DNA from 3 places in the Shouchella sp. JSM 1781072 genome. Region 2 is predicted to be linked to each of the others. Evidence: riboswitches for the same ligand, from Rfam matches in the RefSeq annotation. Region 2 holds a riboswitch; each other region holds the start of a gene.
The links. Region 2 has a riboswitch for thiamine pyrophosphate ahead of thiE (thiamine phosphate synthase). Riboswitches for the same ligand answer to the same signal wherever they lie in the genome.

Region 1 (4,246 bases), 110 kb from region 2:
TTTGATTTCTACCCTGCCCTCGAATACGATATGCATAACGTAACGTTTGATAGTCTTCTACCATAATTGGCAGCATTCGTACAGCTGCTAAAAAAGCATACGCATAAGCTGGAGGCATATGTAACTGTTGCATTAATGAATAAAATAAATGAACAGGCTTTGTCGTTAAAAGAAACAATAAGCCAAGAGTCGCAAATAATGTTGCCCGTAAGCCAAGATGGATACCTGTATAAAAACTTTCTTCTGTAATATGAACAAGTCCCCATTGGAACCACGTTGTCTCCCCTTGACCGAAAAAAATCATTGTCGTGGACGCTGAGACAAATAAGAATAAAAATGAGGCGATGTACAGACTAACATATCCTTTAGGGTGGCCCGAACAGAACACCGTCAGAATAAGAAAACTTGCAAGCATGAACAAAAGAACATTTGGATTATGAATAAATACAATGAGCCCAAAGATGGCGAGTAAGCATAAAAGTTTGACAGTAGGATTCATTTTCATTAGAAATGTTCCATTAACCGAGTAAGCCACGTTCTTGCCTCCTCTCCCTGCAAACGAGCTGACCTTTTTCAATGACCCACTGTTGCGTAGCAAAATGCTCGACTAACGTTTCATCATGGGTAACCATAAGAATGGTTCCTCCCGCTTGGCGAAAGCGTTCCATTTCATTAAGGACAGCAAAGGTTTGGCTAGCATCTTGTCCAAATGTCGGTTCATCTAACAAAAGAAACGCTTTTTGATTTACAAAAGCTGTCGCTACACTTAGCCGTCTTTTTTGCCCAACCGACAATCGATAAGGATGCATTTGACGGTGTTCTGCGAGACCGAATTGGTAAAGTATGGATGCCACTGCCTCTTCTTGCGCATCGGTTGTTGCCGAATAAACAAGCTCTTGCTCAACCGAAGTTGTGACAAATTGATATTCAGGGTTTTGAAAGACAAAATTCATTCGATCCGTCACGTCTTCTTTGTTTGCAACAGCGTGACCGTTTATGTCATATTGCCCAATATGTGTCAGTAAATTCATTAAACCGTAGAGAAATGATGACTTCCCTGCACCATTCACACCTGTTATACAAATCCAATCTTTTTGATAAACCTTCGCTTGTTTAATGGCAACCAAGCTTTTCTTTTTCCGAAGTAGCGTCCAGTTTGTCAGGGTCAGCATCGTTTTTTCTTTGTTCGGTAAGGACGTCAATAAGGGATTCTGTTGAGTATACTCACGCCAAGCACTCGGATACCAAATTCCTGTTGCCTTAATTTCGTTTCGATAGTGCTGAAAAAAAGATGATGGCTTCGTATCTGCTATAAGTTGTCCATTTTGATTTAGTAATAAGATTCTATCCATGTGAGGCAAGGCTTCCGTCAGTCGATGTTCAACAGCGATGACCGTTTTACCTTTTGTTTGCTTAGCAATTTCTTCCCAAAGCTTCTCTGCTCCATGTGGATCTAATAAAGCAGAAGGTTCGTCTAAAATCATGCATTCTTCATTTTGAATCATAGCAGATGCAAGGGCTAACCGCTGCTTCATCCCCATTGAGAGCGTTTGAATAGCTGTATGTGGTTGTTGATCTGGTAAACCAACTTTGCGCAATATGCGTTTGATAATAGGACGCATCTCTGATGTTGGCACAGACTGATTTTCCAGCATAAATCCAAGCTCCTCATCCATATAAGGCATACAAAACTGCGAATCAGGATCTTGAAAGACGTAACTACATGATGGAAGTTTTAGATTGTCCACCTCAATATTTAATCCGTTTAAAGAATCACTCAAACCTGCAATTACTTGCATTAGCGTGGATTTCCCTGCTCCGCTTGGACCTAGAATTAACACGTTCTCCCCCGGTTTTACTGCCAACGATACACGCTCTAAAATTGTACGACTTGTACTGCTGCTTTGAACTGTTAAGTTACGAAACTGAATGCTGTATGATTGACTCATGAATATGGTTTTCCGTTATGTTCGTTTGGTTGAATGTCACTCAGCACACCTGTTTTTTGCAAAGCTTGCACAAGTTTCGCTGCCAATACGCCTGTAATTAAGATCGCTCCCACTGTCCGAAAAACAATTCGTAGCGTTAAGACCCACGCAGAAAGCTGGCCGATATTTGCATATAGAAAATCTAAACCGAGAGAAGCAAAGCTTGCAAAAACTCCACCTAACATCGCGGTCCAAATTGTAAATACTTTATATCTAAATAAAGCGAACGCGCACTCCATTCCAATCCCTTGAGCAATCCCGTAAATAAGTAAAATACCTCCGTAGGGAGATCCTGCAATGAATTCTCCTGATGCCGCTGCCGTTTCCGCAATAAGTGCAATGAACGGTTTTCGAATAATCAATGCGGCAAGCGTTCCTGCAATAAACCACATTCCATAAATAAGTTGTTCAAGCTGTAATCCAAAGACGCCAACTAAATCACTAATAGGACTCCATAAGCGATACACTACAGCAAATACGGTTGCAATCATGACCGTAACTAAAATATCCACCAACGTTAATTTTTTTCTTTTCACCATTTTCTCTCCATCCCACCACCAAGAAAACCAAAAAAACGCTCCATCTAAACGATGGAACGACGTATGTAAATAAACCGGTTGTGTATTACACATCCCTACAACTTACATATCGCACTTCCCTTCGCTAGCATTATCTAGATCAGGTAAAGGGTTAAGGACAAGTCCTCTCTCAGCTTTTTGCACCCCTAGTGGCTATTAAATTTTATCGTACAAATTAATTAGATCATACTCTCTATTGATTCGCAAGTGATTGTTTTAAATTTTCTAATTCTAATAAATCATGCAGTGAATGGATCTCAAAAGTCGGCTTACTGTCGGTATTGTTCAGCAATTGGTCTCGGTTTAACCAAACAGATGGTATGTTGCTTGCGTTCGCACCCAATATATCCGTATGTAGATTATCTCCGACCATTAACGTTTCATTAGGAGCAATCTCCAAACGAGCAAGGGCTTCTTCAAACATACGTACCTTTGGTTTCCCTTGCCCAAAAGCACCAGAAATTAAAATGTGATCAAAGTAAGGAACAAGCTCTGGCGTCAGTTCTAATTTTGTGTTTTGTAAATCTGGTGAGCCATTCGTGATTAAAACAAGCTGTACGTTATCTTTTAATGCATTTAAAGTTGAAAAAGTGTCCTCATAAACAACTGGGTGTTTTCGTCTTTCAATCGGAAAAAGATGTGCAAGTTCCAACGCAAAAGCCTCATCCTGAACACCAAGCTTTTGTAATCCCCCGTACCACGCTTCTCTTTGGTAGTGTGGAGCAACTTCTCGTAATGCGGCGAAGTCTTCTCCATCGTCACGAAATTCTCCCCATAACCCTTCAAAAGGATTAATGCCAATATTCACTGTAAACGGGTAAGTGTCGTAACCTTGATATAACGTTCTTGCTTCATGGCGTACAAACGATTCTAACTGATTTGGGTCAACGTTTTTTTCAATAGATGCATGAAGACACGTCTGCCGAAATGCAAGCGCGATGCTTTTTTTATCCCAAAGTAACGTATCATCTAAATCAAAGAAAACTGCTTTTATCATTCATTCCTCCGTTAATAACGATTAATCTTGCTCAATCTTAACAATCCAGCCAAGACGATCTTCTTCTTCTCCCACATAAAGCTTCGTTAAATAATCGTAAAGTCGTTGTGCTAATGGGCCTGTCTTATTTTCATTTATAACAATGGTTTCTTCATTCCATTCCAATTGTCCAACTGGTGAAATGACCGCAGCGGTCCCTGTTCCAAACGCCTCTTCCAAGATGCCGTCTCGCGATGCTTGATAAATCTCTTCAATCGACAGCTGTTTTTCTTGAACCGGAATTTCCCATTCTTTGAGTACTTGAATCACGCTATCCCGTGTAACCCCTGGTAAAATACTGTCATTTAATTTCGGCGTAACAACTTCACCGTTCACTTTAAAGAATACATTCATACTTCCTACTTCTTCAATATACTTCTTTTCACTTGCATCAAGCCATAGAACTTGTGCCTTTTCTTTCGCTGTCGCTCGAGCTTGTGCTTTGTAAGCCGAACAATAGTTACCAGCCGTTTTCGCCGTACCAGTTCCGCCTGGCGCTGCACGTGTATAACGTTCTTCAACTAGTATACTAACAGGTGCCATACCTTCTTTGTAATAGGCACCAACTGGCGATAAAATAATCATTAATTTGTATGACTGTGACGGCGCAACACTTAAATTAGTTTCTGTTGAAATAATAAAAG
Region 2 (4,246 bases):
ACGACCTTTGCCGTAATTGCGCTTAATAAAATACCATTTCGATAATGACCGCATGCGAAATAAATCTTTGGATGATCGGTTAATCGACCAATATACGGAAAACCATCTTGTGTAGCTGGTCGCAAGCCGGCCCACTCATGAATAGTCGGTTCATCTTGAAGGGCAGGCAGGATTTTTTTATTCCAGCGCTTTAAGCGATCCATACCTTTTGCTGTAACTGACGTTTCAAAACCAGCAATATCTTCTGAAGCTCCATTTACAATTGTACCATTTGCTTTTGGAACGAGATAGCCTTGACTCGTATAGACAATATGATTAAGTAACGATTCATTTGGACGATACGCACATATTTGACCTCGTATTGGATAGATTGGCAGGTTAAGCCCTAACGTTTCTGCTTGCTTTTGTGCCCAAGCTCCTGTTGTAACGACAACTTGATCTGCTTCAAACACTTGACCCCTAGCTTTTACTTGCACATCATCAGACGATGACGACAGAATCTCTACTTCTCCTAAATGTTCACAAATGTCGACGGATGAACGTTTGCACGCCTCAATTAACGCTTTCACAAAATCTGGAGCGTAAATGTGCGCTTCATTTGGGTAGTAAATCGCTCCTTTTATTTCCTCTGATAGATGTGGCTCAAGCGCAAGCACTTCTTCTTGGTTCAAAATTTGCATATCTTTATTATAGTCTTTTTGCCAAGACGATCTTGTATAAAGAGGAAGTAAGTCCGCTTCATGATAGACACAATGAAGGCTTCCTGATTTTGAATATTCAAAATCGACACCCGATGTTTTTCTTACATATGCTTGCCATTCAGGATATAAAGTTAGACTTGCCAAACTAAAATCAAAAAAAACATCTTGGTCTTCCCCAATCTCTGAAAAAGGAGCGAGCATCCCTGCTGCCGCTCCTGAGGCTTGGCCGCCACACGTGTCCTTTTCTAAAATCGTTACTCGAGTGCCTTCACTTGCCAGCCGTAATGCAATTGATAATCCAATAATTCCGCCACCAATGACGATTATTTTTTCCATTTTGAGCCTCTCCTATTTCATGTACTGTGTTGTTGGGCTACTTGCACTCGCATATGGTTTTTTCGGAATTCTCCCTGCTTCATACGACAGTTCGCCTGCCTCAATCGCTAAACGCATCGCTTTTGCCATTTTAACAGGGTCTTTTGCTTTCGCTACAGGGGTATTCATTAAGATTCCATCCACACCCAGCTCCATTGCTTTTGCAACATCGCTTGGCGTACCTAATCCTGCATCAATAATAATTGGTACATTTGCTTCTTCTACAATTAAACCAATATTGTATTCATTTAAGATTCCAAGCCCTGTACCAATCGGCGCAGCTCCTGGCATGACAGCATGAGCGCCTGCTTCCTCTAGCCGTTTACACAAAATGGGGTCGTCAGACGTATAGGGTAAAACGGTAAACCCTTCTGATACAAGGATTTCGGTTGCTCTTAACGTTTCGATCGGATCAGGCAGCAACGTTTTTTCAGAAGCACTAATTTCAATTTTAATCCAATCACTTAGACCAGACGCTTTTGCTAAACGAGCAATACGAATGGCTTCTTCCGCTGTGGAAGCACCAGATGTATTCGGCAAATACTGAAAATTTTCCCCGTTTAAATGTTGTAAAATCGCATCTTCGGCCGGCGCTTCTAAGTTTACGCGGCGCAAAGCAAACGTTAATACTTCAGCACCAGATGCTTTAATCGCTTCATTTTGAACAAAAGGATTTGGGTAGCGACCAGTACCTAAAAAGAAGCGTGACTGTAATGGCTTTCCGTTTATACGTAAAAGGTTTTTTTTCATTTCTCAACCACCTCCAACAAAATGAACAAGCTCAATTGACTTATTCTCAGATAAGGATGTATTGCTCCAATTTTCACGGGCAATGATCTCACCAGCCATCTCGACAACGAGGAGTTGCCCGTTTAATTCTAGTTCCGCAATCAATTGTTCAATGGTTTCACTTTTTACAGTTCTCTGCTCACCATTTATGAAAAGATTCATGCTTTCGCCTCATTTATCGCCTTTGTCATAGTTTCTGCCGCTGCTTGCACATCTTCCGCTGCTACCACTTCCGTAATGACACAAACGGCATCTGCTCCTGCTTCAATGACTTCGCGGACATTATGAGTTTTAATGCCACCGATTGCTACAAAAGGAATCGAGACATGCGCTTTAATTTCTTTTATATACGAAGTGGTAACTGGATCAACTACGTCTTCTTTACTATTTGTTGGAAAAATGGGGCCGACACCAATATAGTCTGCTCCACCCTTTTCTGCTTCAAGGGCTTCGTCTAATTTGTGCGTAGATACACCAATAATTTTGTCTTTACCGACAAGTTTACGGACTTCAGCCAACGGCATGTCATCTTGACCTACGTGAACCCCATCTGCATCGACTGCCATCGCAATATCAATGTAGTCATTCACTATAAACGGCACGTTATAGGTTTTACAAAGATCATTTAAACGCTTTGCTTTCTCAAACACTTCTTTTCGACTGCTCGTTTTATCTCTTAGCTGTATAAAGTCTGCTCCACCTTTAATCGCCTCTTCCATTACTTGAAGAAGCTCTTTGCCTTCATGAAACGCTTCTCCTGTTATGACATAAAGTTGAAAATCTTTCATTTTGTCTACACTCCTTTACGCAAAAAAACCGTAACCAAAGGGGTTACGGTTTACACGCTCAATTATATGATACGTATGCCGACTTCCCTCCGCTGGTATAAACCAGATCAGGTTAAAGAGTAAAAGAAATTCGTTCTTTTTCTCAGCCCAACTTCATCGGGCACCCCTAGTCTTTTGCTATTTTCTTTTAGTATGACATAAGTGCTTTTGTTTTTAAAGTGGTAAGAAACGAGATCCCGCTATACCAGGTTTAGTCATTTCTTTTGGATCAAGAATTTCGTTTAATTCTTCTTCAGATAAAATGCCACGCTCCAAACAAATTTCTCGCACAGGTCGCTCCGTTTCTAACGCTTCTTTGGCAATGCGAGTGGCCACTTCATAGCCAACGTGAGGATTAATCGCCGTAACAATTCCAACACTATTTTCAACAAGCTCTCGACAGCGGTCGATATTAGCCGTAATACCAGCAATCGCATATTCACGGAATACGCGCATGCCATTTTCAAGAACGGTTAAAGATTGTAATAAATTAAAGACAAGCACAGGTTCCATTACATTTAACTCAAGCTGTCCCGCTTCAGATGCAAGGCTAATCGTATGATCATTTCCAATTACTTGGAAAGAAAGCTGATTGATCACTTCACACATGACTGGATTTACTTTTCCCGGCATAATCGAAGATCCAGGTTGACGAGCAGGTAAATTTATTTCATTTAACCCTGTACGAGGCCCAGAACTCATTAAACGTAAATCATTGGCTATTTTGGATAAATTAATGGCTAATATTTTTAATGAACTTGAAAGTTCAGTATAAGCGTCGGTATTTTGCGTTGCATCTACAAGATCTTCTGCTGTTTTAAAAGGAAGATTTGTAACCGTCGCAAGATGTGTTGCTACTTTTTCAATATACTCCGGTTTAGCGTTTAAGCCTGTCCCAACAGCTGTAGCACCCATATTCACTTCATGTAAATGATTGGCAGAGCGGCTAATTCGTTTTAAATCACGGACTAACACTTTCCGATAAGAACCAAATTCTTGTCCAAGTCGAATCGGCACTGCATCTTGTAGATGCGTACGTCCCATCTTGAGGACATCGTCAAACTCTTCCGCTTTTCCTTCCATTTCCGCAATCAATTTTCGTAACTCATCGGTTAACCCCTGCGTCATATGAAGTGCAGCGATATGAATGGCAGTTGGAAAGGCATCGTTTGTTGATTGAGCCATGTTCACATGGGTGTTTGGGCTAACTTTTAAATAGTCGCCTTTTTCTCCACCTAAAATTTCAATGGCACGATTGGCAATGACTTCATTCGCGTTCATATTAAAGGATGTGCCTGCACCACCTTGAATCGAATCAACAATGAAATGTTCATTTAATTCGCCGTTAATGACATCATCACTTGCTTTCACAATCGCATCAGCAATATGGGGACGTAAAACACCAACGTCTCGATTTGCCATGGCTGCAGCTTTTTTCACAAAACCAAATGCTCGAATCAGTTCTGGATGAGGCGGGTAGCCTGTGATCGGAAAGTTATCCTTCGCTCGTAACGATTGAATGCCGTAATATGCATCCTTTGGTACTTGTTTTTC
Region 3 (4,246 bases), on a different contig from region 2:
TACTATTGGGATGGTCGGACTAGACTTGTGGATCATAACACATTAATTTTCCAATACACGATTTCAGGAAAAGGGATCTTAGAAATCAATAATCAAACCTATACGATTAATCAGCATGAAGCATTTATTATTTCCGTTCCTGGTAATCATCGCTACTATTATCCAAAAGATGCGACAGAACCGTGGGAGTTTATTTATATTGCATTACAAGGACCGACTGTAGAAGATATCTCGACACGTTTAACGAAAGAAACCGGACCTATTGTCGAACTATCTCCGGACTCCTATTTAATTCGTTCGCTTTTTTCCATTTACAATGAAACGAAAGCCGACCGACTTCGAGACCCTTATCAAGCCGCAGCACATGGCTATCAATTTTTACTCGAATGTTTTCGGACACTGCACACGAATACACCAAAAGGAGACTCTTATTATTATCAACAAGCTTTCGCATACATCGAATCAAATTTTCATAAACAAATTTCGTTAGACGATGTTGCGGAACAAATTGGGGTATCACGTTATAGCCTCACACGATTATTTAAAAAACAAACGGGCGCTACGCCGATGGAATTCGTTCGTGAACTTCGTATTCGTAAAGCGTGTGCAATGTTAATTCATACAAGTCGCCCTATTAAAGACATTTCATGTGAAGTCGGCTTCCTTGACGTAAATTATTTTCATAAAGTATTTAAACGTTACACTGGATCCAATGCTAGCTTTTTCCGAAAAAAAGGAGACTTCTCGCAAATTTATTTACGGAAAACCAAAGGAGAGTAATATTACAAACGTAACAAGCGAATGTCTTTTTTCGTAATACTGTTCAAAAAAAACGGAAAAGCTTCGGCAATTAACCGCACGTTCATAAAGGTCTGTGTAAAGTCCTTTGAAACCCTTCTCATATGCCATTTTTTACGTATACTAGCTTTTACAATGAACGATTTGATGTAAAGGTGGTGTGCGAAAATGGACAAACGGATTCATTGGATTGATGCAGCGAAAGGCCTTGGAATTATTCTCGTTGTGATGAGTCACGCGCCTATAAACCCAGAACTAAAGGCTTTTCTATTTGCTTTTCATATGCCATTATTCTTTTATTTATCAGGAGCTGTTTTTAAACCAAGCAAACAATCATTCGGATCATTTATAAAGAAAAAGGCAAGGGGACTCTTGTTTCCATACTTCCTTTTCTCTGCAATGACGTATATAACGTGGTTTTTCATCTTTCGTCACTTGTCGTTTACACCTGGCGAAAATGTCGATCCTTTAAATCCTTTCACAGGGATCTTCTTATCAACACCTGAAAATTATCAATTAACCTACAATCCTGCCATTTGGTTTCTCACATGTTTATTTCTTGTTGAGCTCTTATTCTTTTTCTATCATCGTGTCAGCCGGGGCAAGTGGATTGGACTATTTTTAATGACAGCAGCAGGGTTAGGCTATGCTTCTACCTTCCTTAGTTTTTCACTGCCGTGGAATGGTTTTGTCGCCCTTACAGCGGTTGTCTTTTATGGATTAGGATTTTTAACGAAGCACTTGTGGAAAACTTTTTCTTGGAAAGTGGTAATCCCACTATCCTCTGCCCTGTTTACACTTATGTACTTCATTCAATCTGTTAATGAGCGAATTGATATGCGCGGGAATATACTTGGTGAACCATACGTGTTTTACCCAGCCGCACTACTAGGGATGATTGCCTTTCTATTCTTTATCCAAAAGGTGCAGCACTCAAGGTGGTTATTATTTTTAGGTTCTAATTCGATCGTCATCTTACTCGTGCATATGCCTCTACTGAATACGGTTCGTGCTTTGATGCACTACGGCTTTGGTGTAAATCTAGATACTGCAAACACATTGCCTTGGACGTTTCTATTTACAGGCTTAACACTTGCCTTAACCATCCCGTTTATTTATTTCTTTAATAACCATCCATGGTTTCTCGGTAAAAAACAGCCTAAAGCTAAAAAAGAGAAGCGACCGTCTCCAAGGGTTTCTTTTCACGAAAAAGCCGTACCTTAATCAAGGTACGGCTCCATGTTTTCCATTTCTTTATTCAACTGGCCAACTCTCTTGTTTATACGCCATCTCCCAAAACATATACTCATAGCGACTTGTATTCATAAAGATTGCTTCTAAGCGATTAAGCTCTTCTTCTGACTTAGACTCAGCAAGGGCGTCTAGTGTCTCAATAAGCCAGTCTGCAATTTGACCAAATTCATCCGAAGAATACATGCGCACCCATTCTCCATAATATTCATGATCTAAGGCGCCTGGAATTTTTGCCAGCTCAAGACCGATTTCGTAATAACTCCACGCGCAAGGTAAGATAGAGGCAATCAGCTCTGCTAACGATCCTTTTTGGGCTTCAGCTAGCATCGCGCTGCTATATGCTAATGTAACAGGTCCAGGAACTGTAGCTTCTAGCTCCTCGCGACTAACGCCAAGTCGCTCAGCATATGAACGGTGTAGTTCCATTTCCGTATTCAGCGTTTCATCTAATGCGGTTGCAAAACCGGACATGGTCTTTAGATCAGGGGCTAGCACCGTACCCATCGCCATGACTTTCGCATACTCAATTAAATACTTATAATCTTGTTTCAACCAATGTTGAAACGCTTCTTTGGGCAATGTACCGTGACCAATTCCTTGGACGAAAGGATGGTTATGGCTAGCCGTCCATACAGCATCCGCGTGTTTACGAATTCGTTGCGTAAATGACATAAAATCGCTCCTTTAAGCTCCATTTAAAAAACCACTTTCTTTGATTAGGAAAGTGGCTTCACGTCATTGATGGACGAGCTGGCATACACTTCCCTACGCTAGTTCAAACTAGATCAGGTGATAAGGGTTAAGGTCTACTGCCTCTCTCAGCCAAAATGGCACCCCTAGTGGTCTTTTATTCTCTTTCTCCTATCATAGATGAACGGCAATATTTGTGCAAGAAAGACGCGGATCGTTCTCCCTAGCAAAAAACAAGCTTAGCGCATAACGCTCCCGCCAGAAATTTTCACAGACTCCCCTACGATATTTTTGGCTGCATCGGTTAAGAGATAAACAATCGTATTGGCTACTTCTTCAGGTTCTGTAATTCGACCAGACGGCAAATTTTGTTCAACTTCATTTAATTGTTCCTCATAGGAGCGCTTGTTTTGCTTCGCTTTTCGTTCAATTGCACCTTTGCCCATCTCTGTATTAACAAAACCTGGACAAACCGCATTGACGCGCACTTGATTTTCAATCGCTTCTAAGGCAAATGATTGCGTGAACCCAATTAAGGCAAATTTACTACCTGCATAAGCGGAATTTCCATACGTTCCTCTTAAACCAGACAACGACGATACATTCACAACCGCTCCTTCTTGCTCTTGTTTCATCGATTGATACACTTTCTGGGTTAAAAGAATAAGAGAGGTGAAGTTTGTATGCATGATGCTTGTCATCGTCTCTTCGTCCAACTCTTCCACAATCGCTCCACCGCTCATTCCAGCAGAATTCACCAGTCCAAAAATCGGGCCATGTTTCTCAATCGCTTTTTCAACGAGTTGATTTCGCTCATCTTCCACATTTAAATCTGCTGGAACGATTAAAATGTCTTGATATTCTTTTTGTAGTGCGTTTAATTTCTCTTCGTTTCGCCCGGTAACTGTTACTTTAGCGCCTAGTTTAGTCAGTGTTTTAGCCGTAGCTGCACCAATACCACCAGTGGCTCCTGTCACCAAGATGTGTTTGTCCTGTAACGCGTCATTTGCAAAAACCATTGTGTCACTCCTCGATTCATCTTTTGTTCTTTAATAACCGTTTCAGCTTCTTATTAAACGAGTGAATTTCATCTGGAAACCTCCTAACAAAAAAAGAGTTCCCAACGATTAGGAAACTCTCTCGATAATGGTGCTTATTCCTAGCCCTCCAGCGATACAGAGGGTAATGAGCGCATAAGTCCCTTGTCTTCTCTCTAATTCATATAGAGCTTTTGTTAACAAAATTGCCCCCGAAGCTCCAATTGGATGACCTAAAGCAATGGCTCCCCCATTTGGGTTTAATCGCTCATCATCCATATCCATTCCCCACTCTTGTAAAACAGCAAGGGCTTGCGCTGAAAATGCTTCATTTAATTCGATTACATCTATGTCTTTAAACGTTAAGCCTACCTGCTTCAAGGCTTTAGCTGTTGCTGGAACAGGACCAAGTCCCATCTCTTTTGGAGAGACGCCAGCCGCCGCTTGTGCGATAATTTTCGCTCTTG

Region 1: another riboswitch for thiamine pyrophosphate. It lies ahead of ACE1TH_RS07135 (ECF transporter S component); the one in region 2 lies ahead of thiE (thiamine phosphate synthase).
Region 3: another riboswitch for thiamine pyrophosphate. It lies ahead of tenA (thiaminase II); the one in region 2 lies ahead of thiE (thiamine phosphate synthase).

The regions. Positions count from the first base shown of each region.
Region 1 covers NZ_JBHFQE010000001.1:1,355,359-1,359,604, forward strand. Annotated here, with positions in the region: gene ACE1TH_RS07125 (energy-coupling factor transporter transmembrane component T family protein) at 1-535, opposite strand, end outside; gene ACE1TH_RS07130 (ABC transporter ATP-binding protein) at 519-1,949, opposite strand; gene ACE1TH_RS07135 (ECF transporter S component) at 1,946-2,527, opposite strand; TPP riboswitch at 2,627-2,724, opposite strand; gene ACE1TH_RS07140 (HAD family hydrolase) at 2,760-3,563, opposite strand; gene ACE1TH_RS07145 (branched-chain amino acid aminotransferase) at 3,585-4,246, opposite strand, start outside.
Region 2 covers NZ_JBHFQE010000001.1:1,462,829-1,467,074, forward strand. Annotated here, with positions in the region: gene thiO (glycine oxidase ThiO) at 1-1,037, opposite strand, end outside; gene ACE1TH_RS07760 (thiazole synthase) at 1,050-1,826, opposite strand; gene thiS (sulfur carrier protein ThiS) at 1,830-2,027, opposite strand; gene thiE (thiamine phosphate synthase) at 2,024-2,653, opposite strand; TPP riboswitch at 2,721-2,831, opposite strand; gene aspA (aspartate ammonia-lyase) at 2,867-4,246, opposite strand, start outside.
Region 3 covers NZ_JBHFQE010000003.1:112,017-116,262, forward strand. Annotated here, with positions in the region: gene ACE1TH_RS14450 (AraC family transcriptional regulator) at 1-780, shown strand, start outside; gene ACE1TH_RS14455 (acyltransferase family protein) at 967-2,022, shown strand; gene tenA (thiaminase II) at 2,053-2,724, opposite strand; TPP riboswitch at 2,798-2,900, opposite strand; gene ACE1TH_RS14465 (SDR family NAD(P)-dependent oxidoreductase) at 2,982-3,761, opposite strand; gene ACE1TH_RS14470 (thiolase family protein) at 3,870-4,246, opposite strand, start outside.